DNA from 2 places in the Arthrobacter sp. zg-Y895 genome. Region 2 is predicted to be linked to the other one. Evidence: riboswitches for the same ligand, from Rfam matches in the RefSeq annotation. Region 2 holds a riboswitch; the other holds the start of a gene.
The links. Region 2 has a riboswitch for cyclic di-AMP ahead of LJ760_RS17495 (NlpC/P60 family protein). Riboswitches for the same ligand answer to the same signal wherever they lie in the genome.
Positions count from the first base shown of each region.

Region 1: it holds a riboswitch for cyclic di-AMP, as region 2 does, so the genes downstream of both, LJ760_RS08865 (LysM peptidoglycan-binding domain-containing protein) here and LJ760_RS17495 (NlpC/P60 family protein) in region 2, are expected to answer to the same signal.

Region 1 is NZ_JAJFZY010000004.1:465,073-468,784, forward strand. It holds gene LJ760_RS08860 (MFS transporter) at 1-266, opposite strand, end outside; cyclic di-AMP (ydaO/yuaA leader) riboswitch at 779-925, shown strand; gene LJ760_RS08865 (LysM peptidoglycan-binding domain-containing protein) at 929-1,798, shown strand; gene LJ760_RS08870 (response regulator) at 1,891-2,565, opposite strand; gene LJ760_RS08875 (ATP-binding protein) at 2,562-3,712, opposite strand, start outside.
Region 2 is NZ_JAJFZY010000005.1:73,040-76,751, reverse strand. It holds gene LJ760_RS11315 (NlpC/P60 family protein) at 1-202, opposite strand, end outside; gene LJ760_RS17495 (NlpC/P60 family protein) at 229-1,029, opposite strand; cyclic di-AMP (ydaO/yuaA leader) riboswitch at 1,033-1,191, opposite strand; gene LJ760_RS11305 (M23 family metallopeptidase) at 1,340-2,104, opposite strand; cyclic di-AMP (ydaO/yuaA leader) riboswitch at 2,108-2,304, opposite strand; gene LJ760_RS11300 (metal-dependent transcriptional regulator) at 2,395-3,093, opposite strand; gene serC (phosphoserine transaminase) at 3,311-3,712, shown strand, end outside.

The DNA.
Region 1 (3,712 bases), on a different contig from region 2:
ACCACGAACACCGCGAGGCTGGTCACCAGCAGCCGGCGCCGCCCCACGAAGTCCAGGAACTTCCCGGCGAACACCCGTGCCGCCAACGCACCGAGGACGAAGGATCCGGAAGCAAATCCGGCGGTGCTGTCGGATGCGGAGAACTCCTGAACCGTGTAGAGCGCCATGGTGGTCATCAACAGATAAAACACCAGTGAGATAAAGAGATTCGTGATGATCGCCAGCACAAATCCCCTGGTCCATAATTTCGAACCGCTGCCAGCCACTGCATACTCCTGTTTGCTCGGAACAAGCGACCGATATTGGAAGGTCGCCTAACAACCTTACCCGCCGCCGTCGTCGGTCGGGAAGCAAATTTCAGTGATCCCGGCCACTTTTACCCCACACGGTGGTGCAGTCGTGACCGATGGGAAAACTTCAGCCACTCCCGTATCGGAGGGTGGAATTCTTCGAGCGCGGATCGGGTGGCCGGGACGCCGATTCCGAGGCAGTGGTACGGCTGTTACTGAAGGGATCACACCCGTAACACCTACCTCGACGCCTGGGGTTACCCCGCCACTCGGACGCGAGAAAAGCCCTGTTAAGATTGAGACTGAAGCTAGCCGGTGTGGCCGCAGAGGCAGATTTCGGGTAGCATATCGCGCCCCCGATCACACGCCTGAGAGAAGCAGATCACACAATGGTTATCCAACCGTAACTATCTTGTACGGTTATTCCCATGCCGCTTTCTGATGCGGCTCCCCCGGGCTTGTTACCTAGCTCTGCCGCTGGTCCCGGGGTCCACAGAACGCACAACCACGGCAGAGGCGGGGGAACCATTTATGGGTTCCTTGAATCCTTGGGGTTAAGTCTCCGGTTTCACCGGCGGCCGGGTGTCTCCCATCCGAATCCGACAGCTCACCTCGCAGGTATCGGGAGAGGTTATTACATGACTTTCAACAAGACTCGTGGACGCCACCGCGCCGAGACCATCGTCGTTGCCGGCCGTGGACGGACCATCGGCAGCGCCGCTGCCGTAGTCGTCGCAGGTTCCGGCCTGATGCTCAGCATGGCCGCACCGGCCTCCGCCGGAGTTGTCGCCAATGACAACTACACCCCGTCGCAGGCCGTTGCACCGGCCGCCCCGGTAGCAGCCGCCCCCGTTGCAGCCGCACCGGTAGCTGCCCCCGCAGCTGCTGCCACCACCCACACCGTTGTTTCCGGTGACACCCTGGGCCAGATCTCCGCCGCTTACGGCGTTGGCCTGGACTCCGTCCTGGCGCTGAACGGCCTGTCCCTGGCATCGATCATCTACCCCGGCGATGTCATCACCGTTGCCGGCGAAGCCGCTCCGGCCATTGCTGCCGAACCCGTTGCGTCCTACGCCGCTCCGGCTGCAGCACCGGCAGCAGCAGCACCGGTTGAGCCCGCCAATACCGGCGTGGTCACCACCCAGTCCACCAACATCACGCCGGCTGCAGCAACCCCCGCAGCCAGCGGCACCAACGCCATCATGCTGGCTTCGGCACAGTCGCAGCTGGGCGCAGCCCAGGACTGCACCGTCCTGGTTGAGGTTGCCCTGCGCGCCGCAGGCCACAGCGTGGGGGACCTTGCTCCCGCACAGCTGGCCGCCTACGGCACCCAGGTCTCCACCCCGGAGCCCGGTGACATGGTCTACTACGCCGACGGCGGCATGGGCCTGGCCCACATTGCCATCTACATCGGCAACGGCGAAGCCATCCACAGCGGCTGGAACGGCAACCAGACCGTAGTCCAGTCCGTCAACGTCGGCTCCGGCCCCGTGTTCTACCGCGCATAAGGCTTCCCAGCCACACCGCGCGAAATGAGCGTCCGTCCCGCAAGGGCCGGGCGCTCATTGCGTTAAGCGGTCAGGACCTGCCACCGGTTGCATCAGGGCACAAACCGGTAGCCCATGCCGTGTTCAGTGAGCAGGTGCTCCGGAGCCGCAGGGTCACGCTCCAGTTTCCTCCGCAGCTGTCCGATGTACAGCCGCAGGTAGCCCGAGTCCGTGGTGCCCGGGCCCCAGACGTTCGTGAGCAGGGCCTGTTGGGTGACCAGCATGCCCGGATGGGCAAGCAGTTCGGACAGGAACCGCCACTCGGTAGGCGTCAGGCGGATGTCCGAGCCGTCGTCGACCCGCGCGATGCGCCGCGCGGCCAGGTCCACCCGCACGGCCCCGAACGTGATCTCGCTGGGACCCGCAGCCGCGGGCGACCGCCGGGAAAGCGCCCGGATCCGGGCCAGCAGCTCCTCGGTGGAAAAGGGCTTGGTGACGTAGTCATCCGCCCCCAGGTCCAGCGCCCGCACCTTGTCCGCCGGATCGATCCGGCCCGAGACCACGAGGATGGGCACGGCACTCCAGCCTCGGACGGCTTCAATGACTTCCATGCCGCTCAGCCCCGGCATGCCCAGATCCAGCACCAGCAGGTCCGGATGGGTGTCCACCGCCTTCCGGATGGCGGCACTGCCGCTTTCCGCAGTCACTACCTCATATCCGTAAGCGCTCAGCGTGATGCGCAGCGCGCGGAGGATCTGCACGTCGTCGTCGGCGACCAGGATCTTCATCCGGCCACCGCCGGAGTGGAGATCCCTGCCGCATGGGTACCGCGTTCAGCGGCAGGCAGCGAGAGGACCATGGTCAGACCGCCGCCGGGTGTGTCTTCGGTTTCCAGCGTTCCGCCCATTCCTTCAGTGAATCCCTTGGCCAAGGCCAGTCCCAGGCCCAGGCCGGTTGAGTTATCCGTGTCCCCCAGCCGCTGGAAGGGGACGAAGATTTCTCCCCGCCGCTGCTCCGGGACACCGGGTCCCGAGTCTATGACGCGGATTTCCACCCGGCCGGCAAACTCGCTGACGGACAGGACACATTTCGTTTCCGCCGGGCTGAAGCGCACCGCATTGGCCAGCAGGTTGACCAGCACACGCTGCAGGAGCACCGGATCGGCCAGGACCACGCGCGGCGCGGAGGGGATTTCCAGTTCCACGTCCGCCGGTCCCAGTTCAAGTTCCTCGAGCGCCGGCAGCACCGCATCCGCGACATTCAGCGGCTCCAGGCTCACGCCGACGACGCCGGCCTGCAGCCTGCTCACATCCAGCAGGCTGGTGACGAGTCCGGAAAGGGAGGCCAGGGATTCCTCGGCGGTGGCGAGGAGTTCGCTGCGGTCCTGCTCGGACCAGGTGACGTCCGTTGCCCGCAGCCCGGTAACGGCGGCGGTCGCTGCCGTCAGCGGCCGGCGCAGGTCATGCCCGACGGCGGCCAGCAGCGCCGTGCGGACCTTGTCCGCCTCGGCCAGCGAGCCGAGTCCCCTGGCGGTTTCGGTCAGTTCGCGGTGTTCCAGTGCCGCCTCCAACTGGGCGGTGATGACCGCCAGCAGGCGCCGGTCCGACGCAGCCAGTTCGCGCCCCCATAGATCCAAGGAGCACCGCTCCCCCACCGGCAGGCGGGTGAACGCCGGATCTTCGGGTGAGGCGGAAGCCGGCCACTCGCCCTCGGAGTACAGGTCTTCATCCTCGCAACGCATCCGTGCGGCGCTCACGTTGAAGGCTTCACGGGTGCGGCTGACCAGTGCGGCAAGGGCATCTTCCCCGCGCAGCACGCTGCCGGCCACCGATGCGAGCAGCTCGGATTCCGACGCCGAACGCCGGGCGGTGCGCGCCCGCCGGGCGGCGGCATCCACCACATAACTGACGAGCAGCGCGTTCACTACGTAGAGCC
Region 2 (3,712 bases):
TCTGGACGTCGCGCATGGCGTCCGCCCCGGAGGCATTGGCCGCGACACCGGTGGTCAGTACCAGCCCGGAGGCTGCCGCGATCACGGCGGCCTGGCGGCCCACCGTTCCGGCGTTGGCACTGACGGCGCCGGCAAGGGCGTTCAGCGTAGTGGTGCGTTCCACCGGCGCCCGGTGGCGGGCGCGCTCAATTGTCGAGGTCATGATTTTCTCCGCGTCTCGTATTCCGGTTAGCTGACGCGGACGAAGCTGACGCCGCCCAGGTCCGAGAGGGCATGCAGGCCGGTGTTCAGGCCGTTCAGACCGCCGCTGATGACCTGGCCGTTGCCGACGTAGATCGCAACGTGGCCGCCGTTGACCACAAGGTCACCGGGAGCCGGAGTGGAAACCTGGGGACCGAACTGCAGGAACTGCATCGGGCCAAGGTCGCCGACGGCCTTGCCGACGGAGCGCAGGGCGTTCTCGACCATGGCGGTGCAATCCTGTGCCACACCGATCTGGCCGTAGGCGGAAGCAACCAGGCCAGCTGCGATGTTGCCGGAAGCCGGTGCTTCGACCGGAGCCGACATGGAGGAGGCTGGCTTTACGGCGGCACCGGAGGCTGCCGGGGCGGCCGTGCGGGCAGCTGCGGCATTCTTGGTGGCTGCTGCCTGGGTTGCTGCTGCGGCCTGCGAGGCTGCGAGCTCTTCTGCTGCCTGGGCTGCGGCCTCTTCGGCTGCAACCTGTGCGCGGTATTCGGCGCCGGAAGTGGAGCTGGGGGCAACCAGGGGAAGCTCGAACGGTGCGTTGGCGGGGGCGGTAACGCTGCCGGCCACGATGTTCAGGGGGGTTGCTGCGAGTGCCTGGCGGTCCGTGCTTACGGAAGCCTGTGCAGGAAGTCCGGCAGCCAGCACGAGGCCGGATGCTGCAACTACGACGGCGGCCTGGCGGCCTACGGTTCCGGCGTTGCTGCTGACTGCCTTGGAAAGTGCAGTGATCGGGTTGGTCTGTACGGTGGCAGCGCGACGGCGGCCATGAGCGTTTGATGACACAAGTTTGCCTCTCCCAATTGCCTACGAGGTGAGCTGTCGGATTCGGATGGGAGTCACCCGGTTGCCCGGCCAATGGCCTTTTGCAACTTAACCCCAAGGGTTTCTTTCGAAACCCGAAATTGGTTCCCCCGCCTCTGCCATGCGATTCTGCGAACGGACTTCAAACAGTGGCAGAGCTAGGCGATCTGTTCGAAGGTGCCCCACCTTTGGCGAATCGGGCACGAGGATGAGCGTACAGCAACATTTGAGGTATGTCACGTTCCGATCACGAAACGATATTCAACTGGTTACAACCAATTGATTTAAGCGCTTACAACCAATTCAGCGGGTCCACTACTTCGCCGTTAACCATGACCTCGAAATGCAGGTGGCAGCCGGTTGAGGAACCGGTTGTACCGCTCGCGCCGACCAGGAATCCGCGCTCGACTTCAGCGCCCACGGTGACGGCAATATTGGAAAGGTGGTTGTACGTGGTCTGGACTCCGTTGCCGTGGTCAATCACCACGCGGTTGCCGCCGCCGTAGGGATGCCAGCCGGCGAAGACCACGGTGCCGGATGCAGCGGCATTGACCGCCGTACCGCAGGCGGCGGCGAAGTCCTGTCCGTTATGCATCTCGCCGTGCTGCCCGGTGATGGGGCTGACCCGGTGGCCGAACCCGGAGGTCTGCACCAAAGATGAGTCCAGGGGCGTGGACAGCGTGCCCTTGGCTGCAGCAGGGACCGCATGCGAGCCGGCGGCAACCGTGATGGCGGCCAGCTTGGCGTCCGGGTCGTATTTGCTGCTCAGCCCGGCCCGGGCGAATCCGATATCAGCGTTCGGGTCGGCCGAGACCGGCGCGTCGACCGCCACCGGCTCGTGCTGGACCGGATCGTCCGCTGCCGCATGCGTGGGCATGGCGGCCGTAAGGATCAGGCCCGACGTGGCAGCGGTAATAGCCACCTTCTGGGCGGCACCGCCCACGGACACGGACTTTGTTTCGGCGCGCCGGCGGCCTGACGGTGAGGCGTTGCGCGGGCGCTCAGGTGCAATAGGAGCTGACGCGCGGCGCCGGCCCGAAGCAGCATGCTTCGACAAGTTTTTCCCTCTCATGGATCGCCTGCGAAGTTAGCTGTCGGATTCGAGTAGAGAAACTCGGCCTTTCCGGAAAAGGCGGGCATCACCTGCAACTATGCAGGAAATGCAGCCGGCTCCCGAAAGGCTTCACCCCAAGGCAGCAATGCTGCCGGAAAGTGGGTCCTCCGCCCCTGCCTGGACGAGTTTAGTGCTCCGGTCCGCTGGCAGGGCTCGGCGGACGGACCGGATAACGATGGTGTTTCAGCGTCGGAACTCACTATAGGGTAAATGTCACAAAAGTGACCATTCCGTTACCCAACTGGGGAAACAAAGACGTGGGATGCCACTTCCGTAGGCAGTTCCAAGGCACCCTCGATGCCCGGAACACGCACGGAAATATAACCGCCTACAACTTCTGCAGTGATCTGCGCTCCGGGCCGCAGCCCCGCTTCGTCCAGCTGGGTAAGCAGTTCGGGTTCCACCTGGATGGGTTCCGCCAGCCGGACCAGCCGAAGCTTGGTCCCCGGCTCGGCCGACGCGACAGTGGACACCAGGTCGACGACGCCGGCGATGAACACTTCCGCCGCCACCCCGCCGATCCCCTCGAGGCCGGGAATGGGATTGCCGTAGGGCGATTCCGTGGGGCGGCCCAGCAGCTCATACAGGCGCCGTTCCACACGCTCACTCATCACGTGTTCCCAGCGGCAGGCTTCGTCATGGACGTAGGCCCAGTCAAGTCCAATGACGTCCGCAAGGAGCCGTTCGGCCAGGCGGTGCTTGCGCATGACCTCGGTGGCCCGGCGCCGGCCCAGTTCCGTCAGTTCCAGCCGACGCGTCCCGGCAACCACCACGAGCCCGTCACGTTCCATTCGCCCGATGGTCTGGGAAACCGTGGGCCCGGAGTGGCGCAGCCGTTCGGCAATGCGTGCACGGAGGGCAACGATGTTCTCTTCTTCCAGTTCCAGGATGGTCCTGAGATACATCTCAGTGGTGTCAATGAGATCCGTCATGACGGGCCGCTCCTAGCAAGGGAGGAAGAGAGGCAGCGCACCGCTGCCCCGGGGGTGTACGCCAACACGTTAGCCTATCCGCCGGACCGCCCGATAATTGCGCGGCACCGGGCACAGTCTCTGGTGGCGGGCGTCATACATCGCGGGCTCCCGAGCCTGTACGGCAGAATGGAAGTGCATATCCGCCACTGTCGAAACCCGCTTGGAGCGTCACACCATGGGCGATACCGCCGCACTGAAAATTCCCGCTGGGCTCCTCCCGAAGGACGGCCGATTTGGTGCCGGTCCTTCCAAGGTACGCCCGGAACAGATGTCCGCACTCGCAGCAGCGGGAGCCAACCTGCTCGGCACCTCCCACCGGCAGGCTCCGGTACGGAACCTCGTGGGCAGCGTCCGTGAAGGCCTCATGGAGTTGTTCTCGGCGCCCGAGGGTTACGAGGTTGTCCTGGGCGTGGGCGGTTCCACCGCGTTCTGGGACATCGCGGCCTTCGGCCTGGTCCAGGAGAAGGCCCAGCACCTTTCCTTCGGTGAATTCGGCTCAAAGTTTGCGGCAGCCACCAACAAGGCTCCGTTCCTCGCGGCATCCAGCATCATCACCTCCAACCCCGGCACGCGCCCC